DNA from 2 places in the Serpentinimonas raichei genome. Region 2 is predicted to be linked to the other one. Evidence: predicted binding sites of a transcription regulator. Region 2 holds the regulator's gene; the other holds the start of a gene.
What was found. Region 2 encodes sigma-54, which starts transcription at its own class of promoters, with help from an activator protein. Its sites were predicted from a motif close to TGGCANGNAANCTGCTTT; they were not measured.
Positions count from the first base shown of each region.

Region 1: a site for sigma-54 is predicted at 1,920-1,937, ahead of glnK (P-II family nitrogen regulator). Genes of this name have one in related genera too.

Region 1 is NZ_AP014568.1:2,099,194-2,103,771, forward strand. Features, by position in the region: gene SRAA_RS09800 (ammonium transporter) at 1-1,432, opposite strand, end outside; gene glnK (P-II family nitrogen regulator) at 1,468-1,806, opposite strand; gene SRAA_RS09810 (YifB family Mg chelatase-like AAA ATPase) at 2,109-3,656, shown strand; gene SRAA_RS09815 (GspE/PulE family protein) at 3,719-4,578, shown strand, end outside.
Region 2 is NZ_AP014568.1:2,317,191-2,321,768, reverse strand. Features, by position in the region: gene SRAA_RS10830 (THUMP domain-containing class I SAM-dependent RNA methyltransferase) at 1-1,020, opposite strand, end outside; gene rpoN (RNA polymerase factor sigma-54) at 1,027-2,673, opposite strand; gene lptB (LPS export ABC transporter ATP-binding protein) at 2,685-3,443, opposite strand; gene lptA (lipopolysaccharide transport periplasmic protein LptA) at 3,440-4,093, opposite strand; gene SRAA_RS10810 (thiol:disulfide interchange protein DsbA/DsbL) at 4,185-4,578, opposite strand, start outside.

The sequences.
Region 1 (4,578 bases), 220 kb from region 2:
AGCGGTTGTAGGCGCTCTCGCCGTGCGAGCTGATGTCGAGGCCCTCGCGCTCTTCTTCCTCGCTCACGCGCAGGCCCACCAGCAGGTCGGCCACTTTGAAGGCGATGAAAGCCACCACGCCCGACCAGACCACCACCACCAGCATGGCTTTGGCTTGCACGAACAGTTGGCTGGCGATGGAGAAGTCGGCTCCGCTCATGCCGCCCAGCATGGGAGCGGCAAACACTGCCGTCAACAGGCCGCCGGCGATGCCGCCGACGCCGTGCAGACCAAACACATCGAGCGTGTCGTCGGCACCCAGCATCTTCTTGAGGCCGTTCACGCCCCACAGGCACAGGAAGCCGCCGGCCAAGCCGATCACGATGGCGCCCATCGGCCCCACGTAGCCGCAAGCCGGGGTAATGGCCACCAAACCCGCCACAGCACCCGAGGCGGCACCCAACATCGAGGCCTTGCCCTTGATCAGCGCCTCACCCAAGCACCAGGCCAGCACGGCGGCGGCGGTGGCGATGAGGGTGTTGAGGAAGGCCAGCGCGGCGTTGCTGTTGGCTTCCAGTGCCGAACCGGCGTTGAAGCCAAACCAGCCCACCCACAGCAGCGCCGCCCCGACCATGGTCAAGGCCAGGCTGTGCGGGGCCATGGCTTCTTTGCCGTAGCCGATGCGCTTGCCGATCACGTAGGCACCCACCAAGGCCGCCACGGCTGCGCTCAGGTGCACCACGGTGCCGCCGGCAAAGTCCATTTTGCCCAGCCCGATCAGGAAGCCGCCGGAGCCCCAGACCATGTGCGCCACCGGGATGTAGCTGAAGGTGAACCAGATCGCGGTGAAGATCAGCACGGCGCTGAACTTGATGCGCTCGGCAAAGGCGCCGACGATGATGGCGCAGGTGATGCCGGCAAAGGTGGCTTGGAAGGCGACAAAGATCAGCTCCGGGATCACCACGCCGTCGGTGAAGGTGTTCGAGACCGAATCCATGGTGACGCCGGCCAGGAAGGCTTTGTCTAGGTTGGCAATGATCAGCCCCTCGCCCCCAAAAGCCAGGCTGTAGCCGTACACCGCCCACAGCACCATGACGAGCGAAAACACCACGGTGACTTGCATCAGCACCGAGAGCATGTTTTTGCTGCGCACCAAGCCGCCGTAGAACAGCGCCAAGCCGGGGATGACCATCATCACCACCAGCAAGGTGGCGACCAGCATCCACGCCACGTCGCCTTTGTTGGGTACGGGTTCGGCGGCAGCGGCCTCGGCAGCGGGTGCGGCAGCCACGGCCAGCGCGGCGGCATCGACCATCGGCGCGACCGCTGCAGGGGCTTCGGGTGCCATCATCGGGGCAACGGCGGGCGCGGCGTCGGTGACTTGGGCCATGGCCGCCGATGCGCCCAGCAGCAGCCCCAGGCCCACACACAAACTGAGCAGATACTTTTTCATGATTGGTACTCGGAGGTTGAAAAAGGGTTGATGGATCAAAGCGCTTGGGCGCCGGTCTCGCCGGTGCGAATGCGCACCACCTGCTCCAGTGGGAAGACGAAAATCTTGCCGTCGCCGATCTTGCCGGTGCGGGCTGCGCCCTCGATGACTTCGATTACGCGCTCGACCAAGTCGTCGCTCACGGCCGCATCGACCTTGACCTTGGGCAGGAAATCGACCACGTATTCGGCCCCGCGGTAGAGCTCGGTGTGGCCTTTTTGGCGCCCGAAGCCCTTGACTTCGGTGACGGTGATGCCCTGCACACCCAGACTGGAGAGCGCTTCGCGCACCTCGTCGAGCTTGAAGGGTTTGATGATCGCAGTGACCAGTTTCATATTCAACCTTTCTGCCTGAATCGATAAAAGGGCTGGACAGACTTGCGGCCTGACCAGCGGCGGGTGTTGCAGCCCGGGCCTTTGGGGGGCTGGGCCGTCTGCACGCCAACTCTCAAGCACATAGCGTGCCAACCCGGCAAACCGCCGCACAGCGATCTTTCGCACCGGTTGCACTGGGCAGCCGCTACACTGCGGCCACAAGGCTAGGCTGGCAGCGCACCAAATCGGTGCAGCCCGCGACAAGCAAGCCAAGCGACCAGGCACCGGCCCCGCGCTGTGGCCTACAACGGGAGGGTGTGAACGTGGGTTTGTGCGTGGTTCAAAGCCGCACACTGGTGGGGCTAGACGCTTTGCCGGTGAGCGTAGAAGTGCATCTGGCCAACGGCCTGCCCAGCCTGACGCTGGTGGGCTTGGCCGACACCGAGGTGAAGGAGGCGCGCGAGCGCGTGCGCTCGGCGATATTGAACGCTGGGCTGGATTGGCCGCACAACAAGCGCATTACGGTCAACCTGGCCCCGGCCGATCTGCCCAAAGAATCGGGGCGCTTTGATTTGCCGATCGCGCTTGGCATTCTGGCCGCCAGCGGCCAGATCGACGGCGCGGCGCTGGCCGGCTACGAGTTTGCCGGTGAGCTCTCGCTCAGTGGCGCCTTGCGCCCGGTCCGGGGCGCTTTGTGCATGGGCTTGGCTTTTTTGCGCGGCCATGGCGCGGGCCAACCCCCATGCACCGCTTTGGTGCTGCCCCCGGGCAGCGCCGAGGAAGCGGCCTTGGTGCGCCAGGCGCGGGTGTACCGGGCGCACCATTTGCTGGATGTGGTGCAGCGCTTTGCGCCCGCTGGTGCTGCGCTGCCCGAACCCCCGCACCCCGACGGCTGGGCCTTGTTGCAGGGCACGACGCAGGTGCAGCCACTCCATCTGCCCGATTTGGCCGATGTGAAGGGGCAAGCCGGGGCGCGGCGGGCGCTGGAGATCGCCGCCGCGGGCGCGCACAGCCTGCTGATGAGCGGCCCGCCGGGCTCGGGCAAGTCGATGCTGGCGCAGCGCCTGCCCGGCATCTTGCCGGCGCTGGACGACCAGCAGGCGCTGGAGGCGGCGGCGGTGGCTTCGCTGGCCGGGCGCTTTAGTCCCGAGCACTGGGGCCTACGGCCCTTTAGCGCACCGCACCACAGCGCCAGCGCCACCGCCTTGGTGGGCGGCGGCAACCCGCCCCGGCCGGGCGAGATTTCGCTGGCGCACCAAGGGGTGCTGTTCCTGGACGAACTGCCCGAGTTTCCGCGCGCCGCCCTCGAGGCCTTGCGCGAGCCGCTCGAGAGCGGGCAGATTCGCATCTCGCGTGCGGCGCGCCAGACCGATTTTCCGGCCCGCTTTCAACTGGTGGCGGCCATGAACCCCTGCCCCTGCGGCTACCTAGGGGCCAGCCACCGCAACTGCCGCTGCACCCCCGACCAGGTGCTGCGCTACCAAGGCAAGCTCAGCGGCCCCTTGCTGGACCGCATCGACCTGCACGTCGAGGTGCCGCTGCTGCCACCGCAGCAGTTGCTCGAACGCGCCGCAGCCGAGTCGAGCGCGGCGGTGCGCGAGCGCGTCGTGCAGGCGCGCCAACGGGCGTTGCAGCGCCAAGGCCACGCCAACCAAGCCCTGCACGGCCCCGAGCTGCAACGCCATGCGGCACTGGAACCTGCTGCCGACAAGCTGCTGCAACAAGCGGCCAGCCGACTCGGCTGGTCGGGCCGCGCCACCCACCGCGCGCTGCGGGTGGCGCGCACCATTGCCGACTTGGCCGCCAGCGAACGCATCCTGAGCGCGCATCTGGCGGAAGCGGTGCAGTACCGCCAGCCGGGACCGATTTGAAGTTGCCGCATAATTGCCGCGCGCAAGATGATAAACCCGACAAAACACCCGGAAACGTGACCATGGATCCCCTAGCCGCTGCATCAGCCGATCCCCTTGTGGTAGCACGGGAAGGCTTGTTGCCGCTGCGCTGGCCCACCCCACCCTACGCCAGCTACGGCGGTCATGAAAACGGCAGCAGCGAACCCGATGCCTCGGGCTTGGACTGCCAAGTCGAGGGCAGCAACGGCCAGGTGCGCCCTTGCCGGCTAATGGCGCTGGATCTGCCCGCTGGCATGGTCCACATCCAATTGCCGCCCTCGCGCGCCATCATGCCGCTGCGCTTTGGCATGTTTCGGCGCATCACCCTGACGCAGCCGCTGGCCCCGCTGCTGCAACGATCCCAAAGCACCCCTGCGGGGTCCCGCCCCAACAATGCGGCCGCCAGCGCCGACGATTTGCTCGATTTCCGCCCCCGACTGCCCTACGCCCTGGAACTGAGCGACGGCACCGCGCTGACCGGCACCACGATTGGGCACCTCGAGTCGGATGCAGGTGTGTTCCTGTTTGTGCCGCTGGACGAACACGACCGGGTGCAACGGGTTTTTTTGCCAGCGCACATGGTGCGCCGGATACGGGTCGGGGAGAGCATCGGGCAGGTGTTGGTCGAGCACCATGCCGTCACCACCGAGCAGGTCGAGCTGGCTGCGCGCGAGCAAGAGCTGTTGCGCAACCGCAAATTGGGCGACTACCTGGTGCTCAAGGAAATCGTCAAGCCCGAGCAATTGCTGCAGGCGCTAGAGGAGCAGTCGCGCATGCCCATGGTGCGCATCGGCGAGGCGCTGACCGCGCTCGGGCTCATCACCTCCGAGCAACTGCAAGACGCGCTGGAGCGCCAAAAAACCGAGCGCAGCGTGCCGCTGGGCGAGCTGCTGGTGCAGAG
Region 2 (4,578 bases):
CGGCTCAGGCCGGGCCCGCGTTTGCGCCGACTGCCCGGCCACGCCGGCGGCTGCGATGCGCTCGCCATAGGGCGGGTTGAGCAGCATCACCCCCGGCGTCGGGCAAGGGGGCAGGCGCTCCAAGGCATCGCCGCCGCGCCACTCGATGGCCTGCGCCACCCCGGCGCGCTCGGCGTTGCGGCGCGCAAAGTCCACCATCCGAAACGCCACGTCGGAGCCAAAAACAAAGGCTTGGCCGCCCGGCACGGGTCGCTCGGCGGCCACGGCTTGCTGGCGCAGCGCCTGCCAGCGCGCCGGCTGGTGTGGCAACAGACGCTCGAAGCCAAAGCGGCGCAATTTGCCGGGAGCGATGTGCAGCGCCCGCTGCGCCGCCTCGATCGCCACCGTGCCGCTGCCGCAGCAGGGGTCGTAGAGCGGCTGCGGCTGGCCTTGCGCATCGAGGCCGGTCCAGCCGCTGGCGGCGATCATGGCCGCGGCCAGCGTCTCTTTGAGCGGCGCATCGCCGGTGTCGGTGCGCCAGCCGCGCTTGAACAAGGGCTCGCCCGAGGTGTCGATGTAGAGCCAGACCTGCTCCGGCCCCAGGTGGGCGTGCAGGCGCACCTCGGGCTGCAGCGTCTCCACGCTGGGGCGCTGCCCGAGGCGCTCGCGCATGCGGTCGCACACCGCGTCTTTGATGCGCAGGGCGGCAAAATTGAGGCTCTGGAACGGGCTGTGCTGGGCCGTGAGCTCGACCTTGAAAGTCTGCGCGGGCGTGAACCACAGCTCCCACAGCACGGCGTAGGCAGCCTCGTAGAGCGCATCTTCATTGGGGCAGGGTTGCAGCGCCAGCCGCACCAGCACGCGCTGCGCCAGCCGGCTGTGCAGGTTGAGCCGCAGCATGTCGTCCCAGTCGGCCGTGAGCTCGACCCCGCCGCGCTGGCGCCGCAGGTTTTGGGCCGCCGGGCAGATCTGTTGCACTTCGGCCAGCAGATAGTCTTCCACCCCGGCGGGGCAGGGCAGGAACAGGGTCAGGTTGTGCATGGGGGTTCAGAGCGCTTTGCGCAAATGGGTGGGGGCAATGCGCAGCGCCTCGCGGTATTTGGCCACGGTGCGGCGCGCGCAGGCGATGCCTTGGGCTTTGAGCAGGTCGGCAAGCTGGTTGTCGCTCAGGGGGTGGCTGGGGTTTTCGGCGGCGATCAGTTGCTGAATCAGGGCCCGCACCGCGGTGCTGGAGGCGCTGGAGCCGGCCTCGGTGGCCAGCGCCGAACCAAAAAAATATTTGAATTCATAGGTGCCTTGGGGCGTGGCCATGAACTTGGCGCTGGTGACGCGGCTGATGGTGGATTCGTGCAGCCCCACTTCGTCGGCGATTTCACGCAGCACCAGTGGCCGCATGGCCAGGGCGCCGTGCTGAAAAAACGGGCGCTGGCGCTCCACGATGGCGCTGGCCACGCGCAAGATGGTGTCAAAGCGCTGCTGGATGTTTTTGATGAACCAGCGCGCCTCTTGCAGGTGCTGCTGCAGCCCCGCGTGAGACTGGCCGCCCCCGCGGCCTTGGCGCAGGGCCAGGGCATAGGTTTCGTGCAGGCGCAGCCGCGGCAGCACCTCGGGGTTGAGCGCGACCTTGAAGCCGCGCCCCTGCGCCGTCACGATCACATCGGGGCGCAACTGGTGCGGTTCGAGCACCGCAAAGCGGCGTCCAGGCTTGGGTTCGAGGCGGGCGATCAGCCCAAAGGCGGCCCGCACCAAGGCCTCGTTGCAGCGGCACAGTTGGGCCAAGCGGCGGCTGTCGCGCCGCGCCAGATAGTCGAGCGGCTGCTGGCAGATGGCCAGCGCGGTGCGGCTCTCGGGGCGGTTGCGCAGCTCCAGAATCTGCAATTGCAAGCACTCGGCCAGGTTGCGCGCGCCCACGCCGGTGGGCTCCATTTGCTGCAACTGCTCCAAGGCCTGCTGCAGGCAGTGCTGCCAGTGGGCGTGCCGACGGTCAGTTGCCATGGGTTGCGACGCTGACAGCGGTGCCATGGTGTGGAGGCCGGAATCGGGCGCGTGGGCCCCGCTGGTTTGCTCCATGCCGCACAGGGCAGCAGCCAATTCGTCCAGCCCATCGGCGAGGTAGCCGTCGTCGTCGAGCGACTCGATGAGGGCGTGCAAGGCCAGTGCCACCTGGGGTTCGAGCCGCAGGGCGCAGGCTTGCTGGTGCAGGTGCTGCGTCAGCGACTCGGGCGCGCGCGCCCAGTCGGGCCCCGCACCATTGTCGTCCTCGGGCGCGGCCCCAGAGCGGGCAGCGCCCGGCTCACCCCAGTCGCCCGGATCGCTGGACTCAGCGAAATCCCCCGCATCGTGGTGCTCGGCCTCTGGCCCCCCCCCGCCGGAGTCCGTCGCTGCGCCTGTCCAGGCGGCCTCGAAAGCGGCGTCGAGGGCGGGCACTTCATCGGGTGCGCCAGCGCCCGCATCGTGGCTGGCAGGCGCATCGAGCTCGGCGTGGGCAGCCAATGCGGCCTCGGGCGGCGCCGCTGGGCTGGCCTCGAACGGCTCATCGGCGGGGTCGGGTTCCAAAAATGGGTTGTCGTCGAGCATCTGCCCGATCTCTTGCTCCAACTCCAGCGTACTCAGTTGCAACAGGCGGATCGACTGCTGCAATTGCGGCGTGAGCGCCAGGTTTTGGCTCAGGCGCAGCGACAGACCTTGCTTCATGGCCACCACATTCAGAGGCGGAAGTGCTCGCCCAGATAGACCCGGCGCACCTCCGGGTTGGCCACGATCTCGGCCGGTGTGCCCTGCGCCAGCACGCGGCCCTCGTTGATGATGCAGGCGTGGTCGCAGATGCCCAGCGTTTCGCGCACGTTGTGGTCGGTGATGAGCACGCCGATGCCGCGCTCCTTCAAAAAGCCGATGATGCGCTGGATCTCGATCACGGCGATCGGGTCGATGCCGGCAAAGGGCTCGTCGAGCAGGATGAAGCGCGGCTCAGTGGCCAGGGCGCGCGCGATCTCGACCCGGCGCCGCTCGCCGCCCGAAAGCGCCGGCGCCGGGGAGTCGCGCAAGTGGCCCACGTGCAGTTCATCGAGCAAGGCATCGAGGCGCTGCTCGATGCGCTGTGGCGGCAGCGGCCGGCCGTCGGCGTCGCGCTGCAATTCCAGCACCGCACGCACGTTTTCGGCCACCGTGAGCTTGCGAAAGATCGAGGCTTCCTGGGGCAGGTAGCCCAGCCCCATTTGGGCGCGGCGGTGGATCGGCAGGCGGTCGATGCGCTGCCCGTCGAGCAAGATGGTGCCCGCGTCGGGTCGAATGAGCCCGACGATGAGGTAGAACGAGGTGGTCTTGCCGGCCCCGTTGGGGCCCAGCAGGCCCACCACTTCGGCGCTGGCCAGGCGCAGCGACACGTCTTTGACGACTTGGCGCCGGCCATAGCTCTTTTGCAGCCCGCGCACCTCTAGGCTGCTGCGCTCGGCGGCCACACTCATCGGCGCGGCTCCAGTTGCGGGCTGGGCTGCAGCGGGGCAGCGGCGGGCGCTGCCGGGGGGGTGGCCGGGGGGGTGGCCGGGCGCGGGACGATGAGCGCGCGCACGCGGCCGGCTGGGTTGTCGGGGGTGCGCGCCGCCGCACCGCCGTCTACCGTGAAACGCTCGGTTTGGCGGTTCATGACGATCAGGCTGCCGCTGGCTTGGTCGCTCAGGGCGCCGTCGCGCAGCCGACGCACCACGGCTTGGTTGACGAGGCGCAGGTTGCCGCTGGCGCTGTCGTACTCGATGCGCAGCGCCTCGCCTTCGAGCACCTCGTTTAGCCCCGGGCGTTGTTGGCGGAAAAAAGCGCGCTGGCCCGCCGCACCTTGCAGCACACCCGATTGGTTGCCTTGGGCGTCTTGGCGCAGCTCGGCGCGCTGGCCGCGCAGCAGCAGCGTGCCTTGGGTGATCACCACGTTGCCGGTGAAGACGCTGACTTGCCCGGTTTGGTCGTGCTGCAGGGCATCGGCCTCGATCAGCATGGGTTGTTCGCGCTCGCTGGGTTGCGCCAGCGCAGGTGCGCTCAGACAGGCCAGAAGCAAGGCCAGCCCGACTGCACGCCAGTGCGGGGCAGCCTTGGGGCGGGGGGTGGGGGCGGTGTGGGTGGGCACGAAAATTGCATCAATCAGGCGATGCAGGCATTGTAGCCACAGCCGGCGCGCAACGCCCGCAAATGGACGCCGCGCCAAGTCGGATGGCGTCTCAGCCGCGGCGCACCCGTGCGATCAACATATTGGCCACTTGCACCGTGCGCTCGGCCTGCCCCGGAATGTAGAAGCGCCCGGCTATGCCCAGCGCCGGCGTGCCCTCGACCTGGTAGGCGTCTTGCAACTGGGTGGCGCGGCGCACCCGGCTCACCACGGCAAAGGAGTTGTAAGTCTGGGTGAAGCGCGCCCGGTCCAGCCCGGCGCTGGCGGCCCATTGGGCGATGGTCTCGGCGTTGTGCAGGCGCTGGCGTTGGGTGCCGTGGATGGCTTGGAACACGCGCTCGTGGTGGCTGTCGAGGCGGCCCATCGCCTCAAGGGTGTAGAACAGGCGCTGCAGCGGTTCGAACTCGGGCGCAAAGCCCACAGGCACATGGCGCACCACCACGTCG